DNA from 4 places in the Heyndrickxia acidicola genome. Region 4 is predicted to be linked to each of the others. Evidence: riboswitches for the same ligand, from Rfam matches in the RefSeq annotation. Region 4 holds a riboswitch; each other region holds the start of a gene.
The links. Region 4 has a riboswitch for S-adenosylmethionine ahead of mtnK (S-methyl-5-thioribose kinase). Riboswitches for the same ligand answer to the same signal wherever they lie in the genome.
Positions count from the first base shown of each region.

Region 1: it holds a riboswitch for S-adenosylmethionine, as region 4 does, so the genes downstream of both, A5N88_RS17035 (alpha/beta hydrolase) here and mtnK (S-methyl-5-thioribose kinase) in region 4, are expected to answer to the same signal.
Region 2: it holds a riboswitch for S-adenosylmethionine, as region 4 does, so the genes downstream of both, A5N88_RS17275 (bifunctional homocysteine S-methyltransferase/methylenetetrahydrofolate reductase) here and mtnK (S-methyl-5-thioribose kinase) in region 4, are expected to answer to the same signal.
Region 3: it holds a riboswitch for S-adenosylmethionine, as region 4 does, so the genes downstream of both, A5N88_RS18045 (methionine ABC transporter ATP-binding protein) here and mtnK (S-methyl-5-thioribose kinase) in region 4, are expected to answer to the same signal.

Region 1 is NZ_KV440953.1:3,633,619-3,639,585, forward strand. It holds gene A5N88_RS17020 (MDR family MFS transporter) at 1-19, shown strand, start outside; partial or broken gene A5N88_RS17025 (NAD(P)H-binding protein) at 351-746, opposite strand; gene A5N88_RS17030 (CBO0543 family protein) at 1,258-1,839, opposite strand; SAM riboswitch class I at 2,305-2,416, shown strand; gene A5N88_RS17035 (alpha/beta hydrolase) at 2,783-3,601, shown strand; gene A5N88_RS17040 (STAS domain-containing protein) at 4,231-5,067, shown strand; gene A5N88_RS17045 (YdeI/OmpD-associated family protein) at 5,182-5,814, shown strand; gene A5N88_RS17050 (GNAT family N-acetyltransferase) at 5,943-5,967, opposite strand, start outside.
Region 2 is NZ_KV440953.1:3,683,400-3,689,366, reverse strand. It holds gene A5N88_RS17275 (bifunctional homocysteine S-methyltransferase/methylenetetrahydrofolate reductase) at 1-1,191, opposite strand, end outside; SAM riboswitch class I at 1,377-1,482, opposite strand; gene A5N88_RS17270 (GNAT family N-acetyltransferase) at 1,801-2,265, shown strand; gene A5N88_RS17265 (LCP family protein) at 2,730-3,791, opposite strand; gene A5N88_RS25015 (hypothetical protein) at 4,368-4,508, opposite strand; gene A5N88_RS17260 (cupin domain-containing protein) at 4,509-4,877, opposite strand; gene A5N88_RS17255 (hypothetical protein) at 5,053-5,562, shown strand; gene A5N88_RS17250 (YdcF family protein) at 5,785-5,967, opposite strand, start outside.
Region 3 is NZ_KV440953.1:3,855,810-3,861,776, forward strand. It holds gene A5N88_RS18030 (FMN-binding negative transcriptional regulator) at 1-528, opposite strand, end outside; gene paiA (spermidine/spermine N(1)-acetyltransferase) at 552-1,070, opposite strand; gene A5N88_RS18040 (MarR family winged helix-turn-helix transcriptional regulator) at 1,098-1,550, opposite strand; SAM riboswitch class I at 2,274-2,378, shown strand; gene A5N88_RS18045 (methionine ABC transporter ATP-binding protein) at 2,554-3,594, shown strand; gene A5N88_RS18050 (methionine ABC transporter permease) at 3,584-4,246, shown strand; gene A5N88_RS18055 (MetQ/NlpA family ABC transporter substrate-binding protein) at 4,348-5,199, shown strand; gene solA (N-methyl-L-tryptophan oxidase) at 5,268-5,967, shown strand, end outside.
Region 4 is NZ_KV440953.1:1,930,065-1,936,031, forward strand. It holds gene A5N88_RS09015 (pyridoxal phosphate-dependent aminotransferase) at 4-1,179, opposite strand; gene A5N88_RS09020 (carbon-nitrogen family hydrolase) at 1,471-2,253, shown strand; SAM riboswitch class I at 2,482-2,636, shown strand; gene mtnK (S-methyl-5-thioribose kinase) at 2,746-3,948, shown strand; gene mtnA (S-methyl-5-thioribose-1-phosphate isomerase) at 3,965-5,020, shown strand; gene A5N88_RS09035 (methylated-DNA--[protein]-cysteine S-methyltransferase) at 5,176-5,682, opposite strand; gene A5N88_RS09040 (PAS domain-containing sensor histidine kinase) at 5,905-5,967, opposite strand, start outside.

The DNA of each region.
Region 1 (5,967 bases), 1.7 Mb from region 4:
AAGCAGTGTGAAGGGGTAGGCGGCTCCAGAAAGCAACGTTGGAATCTAAGTAGAAGATCAGGACGCAGAATGACTAAGTGGGTAACAGATTTTAAGGTAACAGATTGAAAATAAGCCGGCTCTTTTCTAAAGGCTGTTTTCGCATAGATTGTTGCTTTTCGCAAAAGTGTTAAATTCGTGTAAAGTGAGTCTTCGTGGCATCTTTTCGTAAGCAATTCACAGGTTTACTACAGAGCCTGTGAATTTCATTTTTTGGTGTTATATAGCAACAAAGTTTACGAAAAGAGCCTTTCTAAAAGAAGAGCTGGCTTATTTTGTCAGGGAGGCCGCGGCTTCCGAGCCGCCTGCAATTAAAGCTGATCCAATGCTTTTTCAATCTCCACGTCGCCAGAGAGAATTTCGAAGGTCTTGTTGAGCGTTTTTTCATGATTCAGGGATGCAACGATGGTGTTAGCGACATCCTTTCTGGGAATGGATCTTCCTTTTGTGCTCTCGAAGTGAGAGGATAGCTCGATTTTTCCTGTCGGCTCATCAAAGCTTAAGGAACCAGGCCGAATAATCGTGTATGGAATGCCGCTGGATTTTAAGTGTTCATCTGCATTCCGCTTTGCTTCCAGATATTGCTCAAGCGGCCCTCTGGGGTAATCGGCTCCCACTGAGCTAAGCATTACAAAATGCTGGATATTTGCTTTTTTACCTGCATCTATTAATCGTTTTGCTCCCTCCTGATCCACTGAGATGGTTTTCTCAGGGCCGGTTTTGGAGCCGGAGCCTGCATGCTACTAAAACTTTCATAGAAACACTCCTTTTTGAAATGATACCAGTTATTCTACCCTTGTATCTGTCTACCAAACGTTCAGGCGATCTTTAGGACAGGAAGAGAATGGGGGGAATCGAAGGGGACTTTCAGCAAATGATCATGAAAAAATTTACTCTTACACAAGGCTGATATGAGAGTATGATTGCGAATGTGAAAGTTTCATAACCTATCGCCATTCGCAATGGTTTGAGATGGATTAGCAAATAGCGCAAGCACCTTCCTCATAGCTGATAAGCGCTGGAGTTAGTCACTGTTAATCCTGCTAGGTGATTTCCGCTGCAATCAACGTTGAATTCAAATGAACAATGGTTTTACTCAGATATGCGGAGCGTTGTTTGTCCTGCCTGTTCATTGTCACTCAATCAATATGGGTGTTAAATCAACTGGGATTTTTAACAGAGAGCACCATAAAAAAATCTATCTTGTCCAGTATGTTGTTATAAAGTCTTACCTATTTTCTTTTTAACCTGTTCACAAATCAGCCAGAATGTAAGCTTAATGGACATGCCAAAAAGGATGAAATCCATGTACGAATAGATATGTTTCCAATGATCCATTGAGAATAACCCAAAGTGGATGAAAAGAGGTTCTACAATGAATGAAAAAACCGAAGCCCATATGACAACGGATAAAAAGAAGGCGTACCAGGATTTGCAATATTGATACAAAAGCATGGATGAGACCGGAATGATTCCAAGATCCGCTGGAAGCAGAGGGGTGAAAAAATAAAATAGCTTTACCGGGTACCCCCACCATAAAAGATTAACTCCCACGATATCCAGAACAACCGCAACAGTTCCGGATAACAGCCCATAAGAGAACAGCTCAAAGAAATGGCTCTTATCCACAAGCTTCCACCAAATGAAATAGGGAGTAACCATTGAAGCGAAAAGAAACCACCAGGCAGGTGAATAAAGATCGTGCTGAAGCCAACGGGCATACAGCAGATCATTAAGCTGCTGCCGGGTTTCTTGTATATTGGTATAGGTAGCTGTTTGCACGTCCAGATAAAAGCTCACGGATACACCCGCTCATTTTGTATTTCTATTTATTTTGCACAGATGAAGCGGATTTCATGTACCAATTATTTGATTCAAATCTAAACCGTCCGCGGAAAGCGAGTGCCTGCAGGTGAAATCAACAGGCAAGTTTAACAGAGACTTTGCAAAAGTGATCCACCTTGGTGCCGCACCGTTTTAAGCAGAATGCGAAGCCAAACAGCGGACACAGCTTTTTTTAAGGAGTTTTCAAGATTGGCAAGGCTCTTTTCGTAAACTTTGTTTTTATATAACACAAAAAAATTATGAATTTCACAGCCTAAGTAGTAAACCTGTGAATTGCTTACGAAAAGATGCCGCGAAGACTCATTTAACACAGGATTTAAGACTTTTGCGAAGAGCAATAATATATGCCAAAACAGCCAAAAACAAAGAAATTGACAAACGAAAGAGCTCATGATAGTTTTAAAGTTAATTTAATGGTACTTCTTATCAAGAGAGGTGGAGGGATTTGGCCCTTGGAAACCTCGGCAGCAGACTTTATGTATTAAAGCACTGTGCCACATCCAGCAGGCAAGAAAAGCCTGATAGATAGGAAGAGCGGATTTCCATATGTTGAAAACCCCTCTTCGAAACTGTAGAGGGGTTTATTTTATGTTTAGGTAAGGCTCTTTTCGTAAACTTTGTTGCTATTGGAAACAAAAATATCATTGTAAATATATGTTAGTATTAAAAGTTATAAAGAGCTTACGAAAAGATGCCACGAAGACAGACAACAAACGGGATAATCCTTACGTAAAGCAACAATCTATGCGAAAACAGCCTAACGTAATTATAAACTGCTTAACAGTTAACCAATAGTGTCTTTGTCTAGCTCCAGTACTGAGGGCAAGGAGTTTGAACTTTTCTTGTAATACCAACTAAGTTTATTGGATATATGGGTTTTAAAAATGGAGGTGGCAGAATGGAACAGCAAGTTATGATTGAATGGCAGGAGAAGGGATTAGCAGCTACTGTCCATTATCCTGAGTCACTAAGCAATACAAGCCGTTTTCCGCTTATCATTATATGTCATGGCTTTACGGGGAGCAGGCAGGGGGTGCATCGCCTGTTTGTTAATGCGGCAAGAAGGCTTGCGGAGAAAGAGTATGCTGTACTTCGATTTGATTATTCAGGCTGTGGAGAAAGTGAAGGAGAGTATGGGCGCACGTATTTTGACGAGTTTATTCAGCAAACCCGGCAGGCCATAGCATTCGGAAGGCAGCTTGAGTACATTGACAGCGCGAATGTCATATTGCTTGGACATAGCCTGGGCGGCGCGATTGCCCTCTATACAGCAGTGTTGGATGGGAATATTAGCAGGCTGATTTTGTGGTCTGCAGTGGGAAACCCCTTTGAAGATATTGTCAGCATTGTTGGAGAAAAGGCATACAGAAGTTTTCAGGCAGAGGGTAAAGCTTCCCTGGATTATTTGGGGTACAGCTTTACAAAAGACTTTTTTGATTCCATGATACCCTATCAGCCTTTATTAAAGGCTTCAGCCTATAAAGGAGATGTTTTTATCATCCATGGGACAGCGGATGATGAAATCCCATCTGCTTACAGTGAAGAGTATGACAAGAAGTTTTGTTCACGACAAAAAGGAATGTGTGAAAGCTACTTCATACAAGGTGCAGGGCACACCTACTCCTCCTGCGGTGAGAAAGAGGAGCTGGTCCGCCATACGCTCTCTTGGCTTTTTAAAACGGAAAAGCAAAACGAAAATGCAGAGATCCCCAATTAAACAAATAATTCAAGCGTCCTGCTCTTTGAGGCAGGGTGCTTTTTAGATCCTGTGATAAGGGGTATAAAACTTACAGTTAAATAGTATGATTAGGCTCAGCTAAAGCTCTATGTTGATATGGTCCCATGCTGAAATGAAGGGAAAAGCAGATTCCCGCTAAAAAAGGCGCGGCAAGGGAGCATCCCGATTTTAAAGGCGGCTGAAATATTATCGTCCCACCTGAATCCTGGTGCAGGTTAAAACCGCTAAAATGAACTGAGCCTGGTATTCAAGGATTAAACTAGTACCTATGAAGGGAATGAAATATAATATAATCGAAACTGTCATTTGTCAAAAGCTTGAAAAATGAAATACTAGTCAAGCTTGAGCTAATAGACAGGATCGTTCTTTTTTTGCACTTTGGTGCCTGGATGTGAGGTTCCTTAAATTTTGCTGCTATTGAAGCGAAGACAGACAATATATGGGTTTATTCATTATACGGGAAGCAATAATCAATGCAAATAGCTTAGGCATAACACCTTTCTGTATACTTCTTATAATATGAATACTTTTCGGACGAAAGCAGTCTCGATAAAAGAGTTATATATACGTTAGAGATCTAAACCAAAGATAAGAATGGGGATAAAATAATGCATAGAAACCAAGAGTTATACCATTTTTTATTAGGAAAAGCGGAGCAGCTTACGGAAGATTGGTTTAATTCCCTCGATAAGGTGAACCTTGGCGGAGTATACAGTGCAACAGATCCGGAGGTAATTAAAACACTGAAAAGGCAAAACTATGAATTTCATCTTCATCTTTGCAAGGTATTTGTTGAAGATGAGCAAAGCTTTTTTAAGGATTTTGAAAAATGGATTTACACGGTTTCCCGCGACAGCCAGCATTTAAATACGCCTGTTCATTCTATTATAAGTGAATTTATGAGAGTTAGGACACAGTATCTTGATTTTATCGACCAATTTGCAGAAATGAAAAAAGACGTCTATGAACCTGAGCGGGTAAGAGCTTGGATAAACGTTATCATTAGAGCCTTTGATCAGGTCATTATTCAAACAACGGAAGAAACCTACAATTATTCAACAGAACTGCTGAGAGCCCAGCAGGAAATGATTTATGAATTGAGCTCACCGGTTATCAAACTGGACAATAATAGAGCGCTGCTTCCTCTGGTGGGAGATATTGATACGGCACGTGCCAAGCTTGTGCTGGAAAATACACTGGAGCAATGTGCTGAAAAAGGAGTCACACGATTGTTTATTGATTTATCAGGTGTGGTGATGGTGGATACAATGGTGGCTCATCAAATTTTTCAGCTAATAGAAGCGCTGAACTTAATTGGTGTGAAATCTACTCTTTCCGGGATCAGGCCTGAAATTGCGTCAACGGCTGTTCAGCTGGGGCTGTCTTTTGAAAACATCTCCATCGAATCCAATTTATCACGTGCGTTAACTGCCAATAGGGGATAATGCGTCTGCTGAAAGGTTACAAATGAGCAAAAAAACGAGCACTTTTCAACATAGAAAATTAACAGAACTTATTTATAAAAATGGTCCGATGAGTGGGAAAGATGGGATGTATAGGTGACAAATAAAAACATGAATCCTAAGATTGATGCCTATTTCACTGAGGGATGTATGCGCTGCCCTCTGGGAGGAACCCCTACCTGTAAAGTCCATAGTTGGCAGGAAGAATTGAAGAAATTGAGAATAATCCTTCTAGACTGTGGACTGACTGAAGAATTGAAGTGGTCTCAGCCTTGTTACACATATCAGAAACGAAACATCGTTCTAATGAGTGCATTTAAGGAATATTGTGCTATTAGCTTTATCAAAGGTTCCTTGTTAAAGGATGCCCATCGTATTCTAGTTAAACCTGGAGAGAATACACAGGCGGGGCGCCAGATACGGTTTACCAATGTCCGAGAGATAATCGAGATGGAATCAATCTTGAAAGCCTATATTTGTGAAGCCATTGAAGTGGAGAAATCCGGTGCTAAACCGGATATTAAAAAGAATCCAGAGCCAATTCCTGCAGAGCTTCAAAAGAAATTAGATGAAATACCTGCCTTGAATACAGCTTTTAATGCTTTGACGCCAGGACGGCAAAGAGCATACATTCTTTATTTTTCAGCACCCAAACAATCAAAAACGAGGGAGTCAAGAATAGATAAATGTATGCAGCAAATTCTCAATGGAAAGGGACTAAATGATTAGTATATTCTGCTTGTACAATTGCTTTAGTTCTAAAAACGGTATAAACCAAAAAAATGGCGTGTCAAAGCTGGTGTCAGCTGTCACGCCATTTTCGTTGCCGATTTTACATATGCTCCAAGGAGGGGCTTTTATTTATTTTCAATTTTGCAGAAC
Region 2 (5,967 bases), 1.8 Mb from region 4:
ATGAGATTGAAGCCCAATCAGATTGCGGTCTCTGCAGGTAATATGAACAAGCGGCCGGATTTGTTCCCTTTCTTTTAAAAGCGCAGCCATCGCAATATTGCTGATCCGCGGCGACGCAAGTGAATTATCCGCCATGGTTAAGGCATCAATTCCGGCCTCCTTTAAAGCCCTTGCTCCTTCAAAAAAGCGATCTGTCAACAAATGCTTGGGTGTATCCAATTCAACGATGACCGACGTTCTTTCCTTTGCAATCTGATGGATGGGCGGCTCGATTCCACTTGAACTCGAAAGCTCGATTCGTGCTCTCGGAACTTTAGGTGTCTTTTCTTTTATAGGCGTCAGCCCTTTTACACCTTCAGCCACTGCTTGGATATGCTCAGGTGTGGTACCGCAGCAGCCCCCAATCAGCCGGACACCCTCCTCCACCAGCTGTATCGCGCTATCCTTGAAATAACGAGCGTTATCCCTAAAGGTTACCCTGCCGTCCTCGTAATCCAGTAAACTCGCATTAGGATAGGCAGACAGATAGGCTTTTTCCGGCAAGGGGATTTCTTCAAAGGATTGTATCATGTGATGAGGGCCGAGACGGCAATTGAGACCGATAATATCTGCCCCCAACCCTTCAAGCTGGTTAAGCGCTTCGGTCACATGCCGCCCGTTCTGGAGAACGCCTGGTTCATGCAGGGAAACCTGGGCAATTACCGGTACTGCTGCCTCCTTCTTGGCAATTTCCACTACGGAATAAAGCTCCTCCACATCGAAATAGGTTTCGAGAAGAATCCCGTCAACTCCCTCATTTAGCAGGTGAAAAAGCTGTTCTCTAAAGCAGCGCTTAATCTCTGCATCCGGTATCTCCAATTTCCGAACACCCCTGTAGCCGCCCATGGATCCCAGAATGAATGTATTGTTTCCAGCGGCCTGTTTGGCAATCCGCACCGCTTCCGTATTGATTTCTTTCACCTTTTCTTCCAGTCCATACTGTTCCAGCTTAAAATAATTGGCACTGTAGGTATTGGTTTGAATGACCTCTGCACCGGCCTGTATATATGCCCTGTGAATATTCACTATCTTTTCAGGATGAATCAGGTTGAACTCTTCATAACACGTATCCACCCCATGCGAATAAAGTAGTGTTCCCATCGCTCCGTCAGCTACCAGAATCCGTTTTTCCAGGGTTTTCAGTAAATCCATGCTCCTATCACTCCTTCATTGTTTTTCTTGCTGATCCTTAAACTGTTTTTCTCTAGGCGAATTTTGAGAGCATCTAATCCAATTTTTTGCAAGAGATTATTGTTCCTGCTCATTCGGTCATTTTTATAAGACCTAAAAATAAAAAGACCTTCTTTAAGAAGAAGGCCTTTAGAATCGTCACATTCTTCTTATCGTCCAGGCTTACACCTGCTGGAATTAGCACCGGGTCAATATAATTGACTGGTTGCTGAGGCATCGCTGGGCCAGTCCCTCCGCCTCTCTTGATAAGATACAACTATGTAATTTTATATTTCGAAAAATTAATTCTTATTATACAATTTACAACATTCCTTCTATAACATCAACCCTTTTCTTTAAAAGCGGACGCTGTTTCTGCATAGATTGCTGCTTTGCGTACAATAGATTAAAGCGTGGGAAATTAATAAGAATAGAACCTGTTATTCTCATCCTGTTTTCGTGATTATCCAATTTATCTCAGAATAAAGTTATTTTTCAGAAAAATATTTCATTTTCCTAAAAAAACCTCTCCTTGTCTCCTCTATTTGTATGTATAATAGTAAAAAAGTCTATCATGCAGGGGGTATGGTAATGATTAAGATTTTAGATATAACAGATGTAGAGGCAGCCGAAAGCGTTTTACGCATCCAACTGCCTGCATATAATATAGAAGCGAAGCTATTAAATTTCTACGACATACCTCCGTTGCATGAGACTGTCAACTCTTTGCTAGAAAGCCGCGAAACCTTTTTTGGCTTTTATCAAGAGGATGAATTGGCCGGGGTCATATCGATTAGCTTTGAGGACAACCATTTAGTCATATGCAGATTGATTGTCCATCCTCTTCATTTTAGAAAGGGAATTGGCAGCGCTTTATTGCAGCACGTCGTTGATTCCTACCCTGAAGCGTCCTGCTTCAAAGTCAGCACAGGAGAAAAAAATGAGCCCGCTGTTCGGTTATATCATAGCTTCGGGTTTCAAAAAACCGGCAAAAGCGAAATAGCTCCAGATGTGTATATTTCTCATTTCATGGTGGAAAAAAGCTTGGAGACCTGATATAAAAATGATGATCTCCTTTAATTCCTGCCTTCGATAAAAGGCAGGTTTTTTAATGTTTTAAAAGGCTTTCTCTCTACTTATTTGTAACCTTTATCCGTTTTAGAGACCCTGAATCTTCAATCATTATGTTTTTCCTTTGCCAGTACCGTGTAAATAACAAACAGGAATGGATTTAAAACCACCTACAAACGCCCCTTGCCTTTCAGACAAAAAAATCGGGTAAAACATCCCATTAATCGGGCAAACTTGAAAGATAATCGGGTAAAAACTCGATAGAATCGGGTAAAATGTGCGGATAATCGGGTAAAACAGGTCCAAATGCCCAGATGGATTACTTTATTCCACTAAAGGGGTCAGACCCCTTTTTTGCTTTAACGCACTAAAACCACTCATCAAACCTACAAAAAAACGGCCAGTCCATTTATTTTAAAAATTGGACTAGCCGTTTTTAATTATATGAATTATTGCCCGGTGTTATCGGTCGAATTCGACTGACTGGATGGATCTGATTGATTGGATGAACCCGACTGGCTAAATGTAGATGTTGTATCATCCGTGGTTGTATCAGCAGACTGTCCTGTTGTTAAATCTTCTCCCAAGAATGCACTGAGCGCCTCGCGGTTCTTTTCCTTATCAATTTCCAGCACATCTCCATCATACGAGCTCCGCGCATTTTGATAAGTCCCTTTTACCGGTATCGTCATGGTTTTTATTTTCATTCCAGGATGAAGCAAGAGATCAGTCAAGACTCCCATTCTGTCACTTGTGTTCATATTAGTCGCCACATATGGCGCAATCGTTCCAAGCAGCTTCGGTGCTTTAGCAATTCCGCTAATACTTAGGACTTGCGATTTAATTGCCTTTAATACTTCCTGCTGACGGGCTACTCGTCCAAAGTCTCCTTGTGAATCATGGCGGAAACGGGAGAAGCCAAGAAGTTCTTTTCCGTGAAGCTTTTGCGTCCCTTTATGCAAAGTGACACCAATATTTTTGGACATATCATGAGGGACAGTAACCTCAATGCCATCAGGAGCAAGAGTATCAATGACTTTCACAAATCCATTAAAATCAACAATTGCATAGTATTGAACATCGATTCCAAGGTTTTGCTTGAGGGTTTGCCTTAAAAGCTCCGGTCCGCCCAGGAAGTAGGCTGTATTGATTTTATACGGCTTATACCCGGGAATATCGGCGAAAATATCACGCATGACCGATACAAGCTTGACCGTTTTTTTATTCGGATCGTATTGAGCAATCATAATTGAGTCGGTTCTGGAGGCTTTTTGTCCGCCCCTTGCATCTACTCCAAGCAGCAGTACGTTGGTTCTGCCATACTGGTCCTTTTGGCCATTGAACTTTACATTGTCCATTTTTAAACGGTCAGATTCAGCCGTTTGATTAACACCTTGATAATATTGAATAGCGGAATATCCGATAACGGCAATAATCAGGATGATTAAGGATAAAAGCAGTTTTCTTTTTCTGCTCTTTCGTTTTTTCTTCTTTCTAATTCTTGAGTCCATAACATACCTCTTCATTTTTTATAGTCTTTCGTGAAGTCCACGCTAAGATATGAAGCGAGCTTTTTCAGCTCCAAGATAACAGCTTTTTATAGACACTGTTATCGATATTCTATAATAAATAAGGGAAAATTAATATAGATATTGCAGATTAACGGCGAAAATAGTCTAAAAATAATACCCACATCTGGCAAATGTGTCATAGGATTTTTCAGATAAATACAAGAGATTTCTGAACAATTTTCCATATGAAAAATGGGTAAAAAGATTAGATGTAGCTAATATTAAGCACTTAGTCATTCTATTTTCATATCCATCTAAATTTTATTGCAGGTGTATCGACCCATGGTTGCTTGCAGGAGGCAGGTGTATTACAGTAAACTCCTGCCACTTTTCCGATACGTGATTAGTATTTGTAGGATTTCATTATTTATAAGATAAATTAAAGGCCGTCCTTCCTTTTTTAAAAAGGCTCTGTTATCTGCCTGTTGATTTCCGCTGCAGTTTCTCACATTCAGCGGGCGGCAGGGGAGCCTGCTTGCCGCATGCTCCTACGGGGTCTCTTCTAAACCCGCTTTTCTAATCAGGAGTCTCACGGCAGCAGCTCCAATCAATATGGGTATAAAAATCAACATTAAGCTTTAACAGAACCTTCATAAAAAAGGCATCTTCCAATGGAAATGGCCGCCATGGAGATGCTTTATCTGCTCTGCTATTCAATCATTTTCCCTTCAACTCTTCAAGCATAAGGCATTCGGGATTCAATTGATCCCCTTCAATTATCATCACTTTCATTCCATTGACTGTCCCAGACTCATGTTCTTCCCCTTTTCTCCAGAAAGCAGACTCACCAGCTTTTAGTAATATTTTCTCTGTTTCATTTGTCCGGACCCAGCCCTCTCCCTCTACAATCAAAAATAACTGGTCACATGTCGCAGGGTGCATGCCAAGTATACCGCCGGGCTCAAAATCCATTCGAACGACCTGGGCAGGATGCTCCATTTTCATAATAGGATTCAGCGTAACCTTTTCGCTGTTGAACACTTCAATTTTCCGTGACCGCTCCCTGCTCAAAATGTAATGCTTCATTCTCCTATCCCCCCTCAAGGTAAATACTAACAAAAGCTAACCAAAAGAAAAACACTTTCGTGCATTAACGCGAAGAAGGGGTCAGACCCCTTTAGTGCTTTAGCGCAGTAACTTAACCAAATTTTAGTAATATTTTACCGGGATTTGGAGACTGTAAGAAATGGAGGTGCCTGAAGTGAAAAATTCACGGTTTTTATTATTATTAATGATGATTATCCCTTGGTCTTCCCTTCTGTTTTTGGGGAAAAAGACAATAAAAAGGTTTCTCCCTGCGGCTATTTTCACTAGTTTTATTGTCAAACTGGAGAATATTATTGCCTTTCGCCGCAGATGGTGGTGGTTTTACACCCAGGTACATTCAAAAGCCAAAGGCGATATGTCCTTTATTTTAGGGCCTTATCTTTTCACTACTTTTTGGATCATGAAGTGGACCTACGGAAAATTCTTTCTCTATCTTGTGGTGAATACCATCATGCACTTCATTTTCGCTTATCCCGTGGTAAACATGCTAAAACGCTTTGGAATCGTATCCTTTGTTAGGATAAATCCATTACAATATGTATCCATCCTGTTTTCTAGAGCGCTGCTTTTATATGGCTTTCAATATATAAAAGAAAAATATCCGATTGTTAAATACATCAAGCAACGATTCCAAAAGAAAAAGGAAGAAGAAAAAACGATGTAAAGGCTCTTCCCTCTTTAAATCGTCAGTTCTGCTTCATTTAACGTTATATTACCCAGCACGCAAAAAAAAAGCACCCTCTTGGTAACGGGTTCTGTTTTGAAGTACAAAACTCGAAAAAGCAAGTTAAATAGCATACCAAATAGCATTGAAAAAACACCGTTAAGGGAACCCAGTTTATCAAGGTTTCCTTCGTTTTTTAAGCCGTTTTCATAAAGATTGTTGCTAATGTCTTTCTAGAGTAATTGCAATCACTTCACGTAACGTTTCCTTTGGGTTGGTCATAGGTGGAATTTGTCCAACATATCCGCTTGTATTCATACCTAGTTCACGAGCATAGAGTTGGGCACGTTCCTGATGATAGAAGTCCGTCACAATGATTGCTGTATGCATCCCTTGTTTCTGCAT
Region 3 (5,967 bases), 1.9 Mb from region 4:
ATAAATCTCATTTCGATTCTGGCTTAATTTATATGCAGCCTGGATTTCGTCTACTTTTATCTTAAAACCAATTATACCTTTTAGCTGATTTTCTAAGAGTTCAGGTGATAGTTTATCCCATAAAACTGAATTCTCACGTTTTTGCTCATATTTTTCTAGCATTGCCGTTAAGTCTTCTATTAGTTCATTTTTTTCTACTATACTTGCTTTTCCATACATATGGACAGCTTGATAATTCCACGTCGGGACATTTTCCTTTTCATACCAGGAAGAAGAGATATAAGCGTTTGGTCCTTGGAACATCACTAATACATCCTTACTGGTATCGAATGTTTTCCATTGAGGATTGCCGAGGGCCATATGCCCCGTGAGTTTGTATTGATCTCCTTCTTTCATAAGCTGCAATGGCAAATGAGTGGCAATGGGTTTCCCCTGTTCTGTTGTGACAATTGTGCCAAAAGAGTTTTTTTGAACAAAATCCCTAATTTCTTCAGCATCTGTGACCCTAAAGTATTTTGGAATATACACTATAATTCCCCTCTCAAACAAAGTTATCTGAGTATTTTGGTCATTATATAATCTGTTTGTTTTTCATCACCCATATAAAAAGAGTGAGCTCCTGTTTGGACAAACCCCATTTTATGATAAAAGGCGATTGCATTTTCATTTTTTTCCCATACACCCAGCCAGATTTTCATTTTTTTACGCTCTTTTGCTATTTCCAGAGCTTTATTGAACAGATATTTACCGAGCCCTTGTTTTTGATATCTATTCCTTATATAAATTCTTTCGATTTCAAGTGATTCATTCCCCATTTTTTCAGATTGTGCCTCATTGGTGTTAACCTTTAAATATCCAGCTATTTCTGTATTAAAATAAATGAAAAAGAAATCCGAATAGGTATTGGATAATTCTTTTTCTAATTGTGTTAAGCTAAATGCCTTTTCCAAATATACTTCCATATTTTCTGGTGAATTCTGATGCTTAAATGTATCATTAAAAGTTTCATAACTAATTTCATGAAGTAATTGTAAATCCTCAAGGATACACTTTTTTATACATATCGTCATATTAATATTCCTTCTCCTTTACATCATTCAATATTTTCTCTTGTTTCCCTTTTTGACAAATTCCCAATCTATTTCTATATTTTTTCTTACTCTTTGAAGATATTTAAAAATGGTTTCTATTTCACTTTCGGAAAATCCATTTAATGCGACCATGTTGGAATACTCATTTTCTCTAATTATAAAAGGATATATCATCTTCCCTTTATCTGTTGGAAAGAGTTTTTTTATTTTTTTGTTATGTACATCATCTTTCTTTTCAATAAAACCATTCATCTCAAGTTTTTTTATAGCACGAGCTGCCGTTGTTCGGTCTACTTTTATCATCTCAGCTACTTTATCTTGAATGATTCCTGGATTTTCACATATTCGCACAAGGTACAAATACTGACCTTTCGTAAGGTCATATTCTTTAAATTCTATGTTGCTGATAGAATCTAATGCCCTCGCAATCATTCCAATTTCACGTAGAATTTCCTTCATAATAAACTCCTTATGGCATAATTTTATTGTAAATACAACAAAAAAGGTGTACCTTAAATGTAATCTAATTTTGTTGCATTTGCAATAAAAAATAATAAATGCACTAAAGTACAAAATAACACGTTTAGATTCAATTTCCTTTTTGTTTATGTATAAACTTGATCCCAAAATTAATGGGAACAAGCACTTGCAGCAAAAATCAATCAGCTGGAAGAGTTTAAACGCATGCATTCCTTGTCTATGTTAAAACCAAAATTAGAACTGATCCCAAAGTTGACTGAAGAGAAAGGTACGAGACTCCTGCGGGAAAAGCAGGCATAGGAAGACCCCGCAGGAGCATGCTACGAGGAGGCTTCCGGCCGGCCGTGGAAAGCGAGTGCCTGCAGCGTAAGGCAACCAGCAGGAAGGATCGTGTCGAAGCCCAATGTCAATGTGAAAGCCAAATTAGAGTAAATGGAAGCAGGTAACTGGAGCAAAATCAACCAGCAGGAAGGATAGAAGCGCAGTCATTGTCTATGTTAAATCTCAAATAGAAATGAACCCAGAGTTGACTGAAGCGAGTGCCTGCAGCATAAGGCAACCAGCAGGAAAGATCAGAAGCACATCTATTGTCTCCTGTTTTTCACAGAGAGAATAGTCATTTTAAAATTTTTAGTAAAAAGTAATTGACTTTTTCTTATGAATCTACTAGAATTTTAAAAGTTAACTCATAAAAAACTTAATAACTTATCCAGAGAGACTGAGGGACAGGCCCGATGACGTCCAGCAACCATCATTTTATGAAAGGTGCTAATTCCTGCAGAATGGTTCTATTCTGAAAGATAAGGTTGATCGAACATATAAACCTCTTTCGGAATGGAAAGTGGTTTTTTTTATGGCCATTCCTTGAAAATGGCCATACTAAGATCAAACATTATGCCGACAGAACAGAATCGGCTTAAAAGAAGGGCAGCAATCCGCTCGTCCATAATATTCGGGAAAAATGAGTAAAGGAGAGGAAAAAATGCTGGTATTTGAAGATGTCCATAAATCATATGGCAAAGGCAAAGAAAAGAGAGTAGAAGCCTTGAAAGGCATTGATTTCATGGTGGAAAAGGGTGAAATCTTCGGCATTGTCGGATTCAGCGGTGCAGGAAAAAGTACACTGATTCGCTGCGTTAACCTTTTAGAACGCCCTACTTCCGGCAAAGTGCTGATCAATGGCACAGATATGCTTTCATTATCTCAGAAAGAGCTGCGCCAGCAACGGAAGAAAATCGGCATGATTTTTCAGCAATATAACCTGCTGCAATCTAAGACGATTTTCCAAAATGTGGCCATGCCGCTCATTTTGGAAGGAAGGCCAAAACAAGAAATTGAGAAAAGAGTGAACGAGCTCTTGTCTTTTGTAGGACTTGAAGACCGGGCTGACCACTATCCAGCGCAACTTTCTGGCGGCCAAAAGCAACGGGTGGGCATAGCGCGGGCCCTGGCAACAGATCCTGATATCCTCCTTTGTGATGAAGCAACCTCCGCACTGGACCCGAATACTACGAATGCGGTTCTCGAGCTGCTGCGAAAGGTAAGGGATAAACTCGGCGTCACCATCTTGATGATTACGCACGAAATGAACGTGATCCGTGATATCTGCGATAAGGTCGCTGTCATCGAAAATGGAATGATCGCTGAGCAAGGACCGGTTATTGAGGTGTTTACAGAACCGGTAACCGATATTGCGAAGAGCTTTGTTCGGACGGTTTTAAATGATTCCATTCCGCCTTCCGTTCAAAAATTAATCGATGAAAGCAGTCAGGCCAATCCGCACGGGGTATACCGGATTATTTTCAAAGGTGCTTCTACAAGTACCCCGCTGCTTTCTGATACAGCCAAGCGCTTCTCGATTGATGTAAATGTGCTGCACGGAATGGTGACAGAGCTTCAGGGCATTCCATTTGGGAATCTGCTGGTGGAGCTGAAAGGCGACAAGGAAGAAATTGACCGTGCCGTAGCCTTTATTCAAGAAAAAGATGCGATTATTAAGGAGGTGTCCGAGGATGCCATTTGATTGGTCCTGGTTCTGGCCTACATTTGCAGCGGCCATTGAACAAACGTTTTATATGGTGATTGTTACGTTAATCATCTCCGTTATTCTGGGAATTCCATTGGGAGTCGTCCTTGTTGTCACACGAGAAAACGGGATACTGCAAAACAAGTTCATTTTTAACATTTTAAATGTCATTATAAATATCTTCCGTTCCGTTCCCTTTATTATTCTAGTTGTCGCCATCATACCGTTTACACGGCTTATAATAGGTACAACCATCGGGACAACCGCAGCCATTGTGCCGCTCGTTCTTTACACACTTTTTTATATTGCACGGCTTGTGGAAAATTCATTACTTGAAGTAGATTCAGGGACAATCGAACTCGCTCAGGCGATGGGTGCCACTCCATGGCAGATCATCTGGCGTTTTCTTCTTCCGGAAGCAAGAAGCTCCATTGTACTGGCACTTACCATTGCCACCATTGGATTAATTGGGGCAACCGCAATGGCAGGGGCAGTTGGAGCCGGCGGTATCGGAGATCTTGCAATTACGTATGGCTATCAGCAATTTCAAACAGGAGTTATGGTCGTCACGGTTATTGCGCTCGTTGTCATAGTCCAGCTTGTTCAATCAATCGGAAACCTGATTGCGAAAAAGCTTAGAAGAAACTAAAAAGCATTTTTAAAAATGAACATCTTTAAATAAGGTGAAAAAGGGAATCCTTTATTAGGATAACTTTTTAAATAAAATACCAACATGGAGGAATTACAAGAATGAAGAAAATAGCGATTATTCTTTTCGGCTTGCTTCTTGTGCTGGCGGGCTGCGGTTCCAAAGGCGGCGGGAGTGCATCCGGCGGCAAAGGCAGCCAAACAGTAAAAGTGGGAACAACTACTTCCGAAGTTCCAACCTGGAACCTTGTTAAGCAGCTTGCTGCGAAAAAAGGCATCAATGTTCAAATCGTCCGTTTTGATGACTATGTTCAGCCGAATCTTGCTCTAGACAGCGGTCAAATTGACTTAAATGCATTCCAAACAGTTGTCTATTTCGATGACTTCAAGAAGCAGCACAACCTTAACTTATCTGCTATCGGTACCACTTCCATCTGGCCGATGGGAATCTATTCTAAAAAGATTAAGAATGTAAGCCAAATTAAAGATGGCGACCAAATCATCATTCCAAATGATTCTACAAACCTTGGAAGAGCCTTATTGCTAATGCAAAAAGCAGGTCTTATCACAATGAAAAAAGGATTTACTGGTGCAGGCGGAGTGGACAACATTCAATCTAACCCTAAACACCTGAAAATCACTCCAGTAGATGCGGCACAAACAGCACGCGGACTGGATGATGCTACAGCTTCTATCATCAACTGTGACATGGCGATCAATGCGAATCTGAATCCGACTAAGGATCCAATCTTCCACGAAGATGCAAGCAATAAAGCATATGTAAACATTATCGCTGCGAAAACAAGCAGAAAGAACGATAAATCGTTCCAGGAAATTGTGAACATTTATCACTCTAAACAAGTAACTGACTTCATCAAAAAGCAATATAAGGGTGCAGCGATTCCAGTTGTAAAACCAATTTCATATTTAAGCGACTATAAGCAAGTTCAATAATAGCAAAGAATTAAATGGCCTGTTCTCGTAGCAGGCCATTTGTTGTATCAGAGAACAGGGGGATGGAGATGGAGAAGAATATGATCTATGATGCGGCGATTATTGGGGCAGGAACAATGGGCATGGCAGCAGGTGCTTTTTTAGCGGGACAAAACAGGAAGACGCTGCTGCTTGATGCCTTTGATCCGCCGCATCATCACGGGAGCCATCACGGGGGAACAAGGATGATCCGCCATGCCTATGGGGAAGGCAGGCAGTATGTGTCTTTGGTCAAGCGGGCACAGGAGCTTTGGGAAGCACTCGAAAAGAAGAGCGGATTGAAGATATTGGAGAAAACTGGTGTCCTGGGACTGGGGCCAAGGGATTCCGTTTTTCTGAAAGAAACTAGAATGGCGGCAGAAAAATATGGGCTGCCTCTCGAAATTCTCAGCTCTTCTGAAGTGATGAAAAGATGGCCGGGCATGACGATGCCAAAGGATTACATTGGATGCTTTGAAAAAGATTCCGGACTGGTTTATAGCGAGAATGCACTCAAGGCCTGGAAAGAAGAGGCTCTTGAAAAGGGAGCAAGTCTTGTCACGCATTCACCTGTCCAGAGGATAGATCCATTGGTAGATGGAATCATCAAGATTGTAGCAGAAGCCGGAGTGTTTTTTTCAAAAAAGGTGATTGTGACCGCTGGAGCTTGGGCAGCAAAGCTTATGCCCGAGCTGCAGCTCCCTATTCAGCCGGTACGCAAGGTGATGGGCTGGTTTGATGCCTCTGAAA
Region 4 (5,967 bases):
AAATTATTTAAATATTTTTAAGTCTCCGATTCTTTCAACCGCTTCCCGAAGCCGCTCTTCCGTTTCCAGCAAGCCAACACGCACATATCCTTCACCATAGGTACCAAAACCAATTCCGGGTGCTACTGCTACCTTTGCCTGGTATAAAAGTACATCAGAAAATTGTTCAGAAGTATATCCTTCAGGGACCTTTAGCCAGGCAAAAAATGATCCCTTTGGAGCGGCAATGTTCCAGCCAATCTTTCGGAGTCCTTCCACCAAAATGTTTCTTCTTGTTTCATACATAGAAACAAGTGCATCTACACACTCCTGTGATTCCAATAATGCGGCCGCTGCAGCCTCTTGTACTGCTCCAAAAAGACTTACGTATAGATGATCCTGAAAAAGATTCAATGCTTCGATTACACTCTCATTGCCTATTGCAAAACCAACCCGCCAGCCTGCCATGTTATAGGTTTTAGAAAAGGTGTAAATTTCAATTCCGACCTTTTTCGCTCCTTCAGCCTGCAAAAAACTAACAGGTTTCTTTCCATCAAAGCCAATAGCGCCATAGGCAAAGTCATGCACGACACAGATATCATGTTCATTGGCAAATTCAATGGTTTTTTTAAAAAAGGCCAAATCAGCAGTAGCTCCTGTCGGATTATTCGGATAGTTCAAGAACATTAATTTTGCTTTTTCAGCCTCTTCTGTACTGATGGATGAAAAATCAGGCTTAAATCCGTTTTCCTCCAAAAGAGGCATAGTATGCATTTTCGCTTGGGCAAGTGCTACTCCAGACCAGTAGTCCGGATAACCGGGATCAGGCACTAAGACCGTATCCCCTGGATTTAGAAGGCATGGAGGAAGCTCTACCAACCCGGCCTTGCCCCCAAATAATATGGCTATTTCCTTGGCTGGATCTGCTTTGACACCGTATTCACGCTCATAAAAAGCTGCCGCTGCTTCCTTCAAATAGGAAAAACCCCTAAATGGGGAATACTTATGATTTACAGGGTTTGCAGCAGCCTCCTGAAGTTTTTTTACAATGTGGCCTGGAGTAGGCTGATCAGGGTTCCCTTGGCCTAAATTTATCACATCATAACCCTCTGCCTTTACTTTTTCGACTTTACCTACAAGAGAAGCAAAAAATTGGGATGGCAGGGATTTTAACAAATCTGATTTCGAAAAAGTTTTCATTTTTTCCTCCTTACTGCAATCAAAGCGGGGCCCTTCCGCTTTTCTTTTGTCCAGCTCCAGCTGGAAGGATACAAATCAATCCTTCCTAACCATCGGCTCGAGGTCATATGCCATTCCGTCAAGAAGGTTAAAGATCGTACCTTCTTTGACGGCCCGTCATATGCTGGTCGCCGATTAGCAGGTCCCTTCCGCTTTTCTTTTAATTTTGAACTTTTAAAATCTAGTAACAAATGTTATAACGAAAAGAAGCCAATGTAAAGAGATAATCTAAAAATGAGGAGGAAAAATCCTTTGCTGAAAAAAATGGCATGTATTCAAATGGATATTCATTTTGGGCAGCCTGAAAAAAATTATGAAAATGCTGAGAAATGGATTCACAAGGCTAGTGAGGAAAAATGTGATTTGGTTATTTTACCAGAACTCTGGACGACTGGATATGACCTGACCAGGCTTTCAGAGATAGCAGATGAAGAAGCAAAACAAACATTCAAATTTTTAAAAAGATGCTCCTTAACATATCAGGTGGACATTATTGGCGGATCCATTGCGAAGAAGACAGCACAAGGCCACTACAATACGATGCTGATTGTAGACAGAGAAGGAAATTTTATTAAGGAATACAGTAAGCTCCATTTATTTAAATTGATGGATGAGCATTTGTTTCTTCAGCACGGAACAAACAGTGGTGAGTTTACCTTATATGGCGAAAGCTTCTCAGGTGCAATTTGTTACGACATTCGATTTCCTGAATGGATACGAAAGCCTTTTTTAGAAGGAGCCTCGGCATTATTTGTTAGTGCTGAATGGCCAAAGCCCCGTCTTTCCCACTGGAGAAACCTCTTAATAGCAAGGGCAATCGAAAATCAGTGCTATGTCATTGCCTGTAACCGTGTTGGGAATGATCCGAATAACACGTTTGGCGGGCATTCTTTAATCATTGACCCGTGGGGAGAGATTCTCGCAGAGGGGGGAGAAGACGAAGGTCTCGTCATTAAAGAAGCGGATTTTTCCCTGGTTAAAGAAGTCCGGAGAAAAATTCCTGTTTTTAGCGATCGTTTGCCGGAATATTATTAACTATTAATTTCAAAGCCTTTTAAAGCTCGAATGCTATAAAAATTGAATCATTCAAGCTTTAGAGTAGGCTGCCCGCCAACAATAACATCGTACAGATTCATCCTTAAAGTGAAAAAGCAGCCATTGCTTTTAACTAATTTTTGAAAATAGTGATTGACATAATGAAATAAATACTGATAATATAGCAATCGTGAATTGTAATTCTTTTAAAAAATATGAAAATTAATTCTCTTATCAAGAGCAGGCTGAGGGATTTGGCCCTATGAAGCCCAGCAACCGACCGTAATACCATTGTTCAATGGGGCGCTTTTTTAAAGTGCCGGATTTTTCCGTAAGGCACGGTGCTAATTCCAACAGAAAGAATTCTTTCTGGCAGATAAGAGGTTCGGAGAATACCTTCGGAGCCTCTTTCATTACTGAGAGAGGCTTTTTTAATCCAGGATATTCGAAAAGCCTCTTCCAACATTCAGAATAAATTGGAGGGATTTTTCTATGTCTTATACCGAAGTAAAGGAATATGAGCCATTAACAGAAAAAACAGCTGTCACACTAGCAAAAAGCCTGGGGCTTTTTTCAAACGAAATATTAATGTGTAACGAAATTGGTGATGGAAACCTCAACCTTGTTTTTCATATCAAGGATCAAGAAAGCCAAAAAGGAATCATCATTAAACAAGCTCTTCCATATGCAAAAGTAGTTGGGGAAAGCTGGCCTTTAACTCTTCAGCGTTCCCAAATCGAAGCCAATGCATTAAAGCAGCACGGTGCAATCGTTCCGCATTTTGTACCTGAAGTGTTTTACCAGGATGAACTTCTTGCCATCACCGTTATGGAGGACCTTTCTTATTTAAGAATTGTTCGAAATGGATTAATTGAAGGAGAAAGATATCCTCTGCTTGCTGACCATATTGGAGAATATTTGGCCAAAACCCTGTTTTACACATCTGAATTTGCTCTGCCGCCTTCTAAGAAAAAGGAATTCGCCAAACAGTTTTCAAATCCTGAGCTTTGCAGGATTACAGAGGAATTAGTCTTTACAGATCCTTTTTTTGATAGCGAATCCAATGATTTTGAAGAAGAGCTTTATGATGAAATTCAGTCGATTTGGCAAGATTCATTGCTTAAACTCGAAGCGGCAAAGCTGAAGAGAAAATTTTTAACTGAGGCTGAGGCGCTGCTTCATGGAGATTTACATACAGGAAGCATTTTTGCAAATCAATTGGAGACAAAAGTAATTGATCCCGAATTTGCTTTTTATGGTCCTTTTGGATTTGATGTGGGACAGTTTTTTGCAAATCTTATCTTTCAGGCAATTACAGGAAATGAGGAAAAGCGAGATTTTATTCTACAACAAATTCAACAAACCTGGAAATCCTTTGTAAACCATTTTACACATGCTTGGCTGCATCACAATATCGATAATTTCGCAGAAGTACCAGGCTTCTTGGATTCAATATTGAATAAAATTTTTGAAGATTCCATCGGTTTTGCCGGTTGTGAATTAATCAGAAGAACAATCGGCCTATCCCATGTAAAGGACTTGGAAGGGATTGCGGATAAAGATGAGCGGATTCAAAATAAAAAAGCTGCTCTAACCATTGGGAAAACATGCATTTTGGAGCATTCCCGCGTTGATAGTATCCAGCAATTTATTGTACTGCTTCAAGAAGCTTTGACAGGTGAGGCAAAAAAGTAAACGAGGTGCAATTGTAATGACAAGACTTCAGACTGCCATTCCTATTTCAATTGAATGGATGGATAACCACATTAAACTGCTTAATCAGCAGGCGTTACCGCATATAACTGAGTATATCGATCTATATACGCTCCAGGATGTATATGAAGCGATTACGGCATTAAAAGTGAGAGGTGCTCCGGCAATTGGCATCACAGCCGCATTTGGGCTTGCAATGTCTGCACAAAACTATGAAATCGATGAACTTGAAGCATTTCTTGTTAAACTTCAGAAAGAAAAAGAATACTTAAATTCTTCAAGACCCACCGCAGTGAATTTATCCTGGGCACTGAACAGGCTGATAAATTCGATTGGTAATGCCCGTTCCGTAAATGAAGCGAAAACTGACCTGCTTCATGAAGCCATCCAAATACAGGCTGAGGACGAGGCCATGTGCAGACAGATAGGAGAAAATGCATTATTGCTTTTAACACCGGGCGACTCAGTGATGACTATCTGCAATGCAGGATCCATTGCAACTGCAAAATACGGGACCGCCCTGGCACCTTTCCATCTTGCAAGCGAAAGGGGCAAACATTTTCATGTATACGCCTGTGAAACACGTCCCGTTCTGCAGGGTGCCCGTTTAACTGCATGGGAACTTCAGCAATCCGGAGTTGAGACAACACTCATTACAGATAACATGGCAGCACATACAATGAAAACAAAAAAAATTAAAGCTGTTATTGTGGGTGCTGACAGAATTGCAGCGAATGGAGATACTGCCAACAAGATTGGAACATATGGACTTGCTCTCATAGCAAAGTCACTCCAAATACCATTCTATGTTGCTGCTCCTTCCTCAAGTTTTGATTTAACATTGAAAAATGGTGATTCTATCCCAATAGAAGAAAGAAACTTGGAAGAAGTTACAACACTGAATGGCACCCAGATAGCACCTGAAGGCATTCAGGTTTACAATCCTGCCTTTGATGTCACTTCATCAGAGCTGATCACTGCCATCATAACAGAAAAAGGAATTTTGTACCCATCCTATACTGAAAGCATAAAGAATCAACTATTACGTTATTAAGCCTTCTTTTTTAGAACAAAGCGTCTTCCGATAGGCGCTTTGTTCTATTTTGTTTAGATATGGCTGTATATTCATAAATTGTTGCTTATTGTTGACCGTCTGTGTGGCAGCTTTTCGTAAGCTGTTCACAAGTTTTAATACTGAACCTGAATTAACTATAAAACACCTTCAATCTTCAGAAGGATTTCCTTTTTATCAATTTCTTTTCCAGCATACCCTGTCATACTTTGATTTTTTCCTATTACCCTGTGGCAAGGGATGATAATTGGAAATCTATTCGCTTTATTCGCCTGTCCGACAGCGCGAACAGCCTTTTGCTTTTGGATTGCACAAGCGATATCCTGGTAGGATCTTGTTTCACCATATGGAATCTTAGTCAATTCCTTCCATACTGCTTTTTGGAATTCTGTTCCCTCAATAGAAAGAGGAATTGTAAAGTGTTTTCTTTTATTTTTAAAGTACTCCTTGAGTTCTTGGACTGCCATTCTTAATATGGGATGTCCTGGATCTTCACTATCGTTGTACTGGGTGTTTATTACTGGTATTCCTTCTTTGCCGGCTATCTTAGAATTCTCCCTGCCAAAGTAAATACCGGTTAATCCACTATCATTTGCCGTTAATACCAAAGGGCCAATTTCACTTTCTAATACGGTATAAGCCATTTCCCTCTCCTTTTTTAACGTTTTTTTATCCTGCTGGTTGATTTACGCTTCAGGCACTCGCTTTCCGTGGGGCGGCCGGGAACCTCCTTCTCCTTGCTCCTGCAAGAATCTCCCTTAACCAGCTTCCCCGCAGGAGTCTTATGCCTTTACTTCGATCACGCTGGGTCCAAAACACCATTAAAATAAAGAACCCGAAGAAAACGCTTGAGTTCTTTACAATAATTATGAAGCATGTACAGGAATGTAGATGTGAAATGTGGAACCAGAGCCTTCTTCACTTTCCAC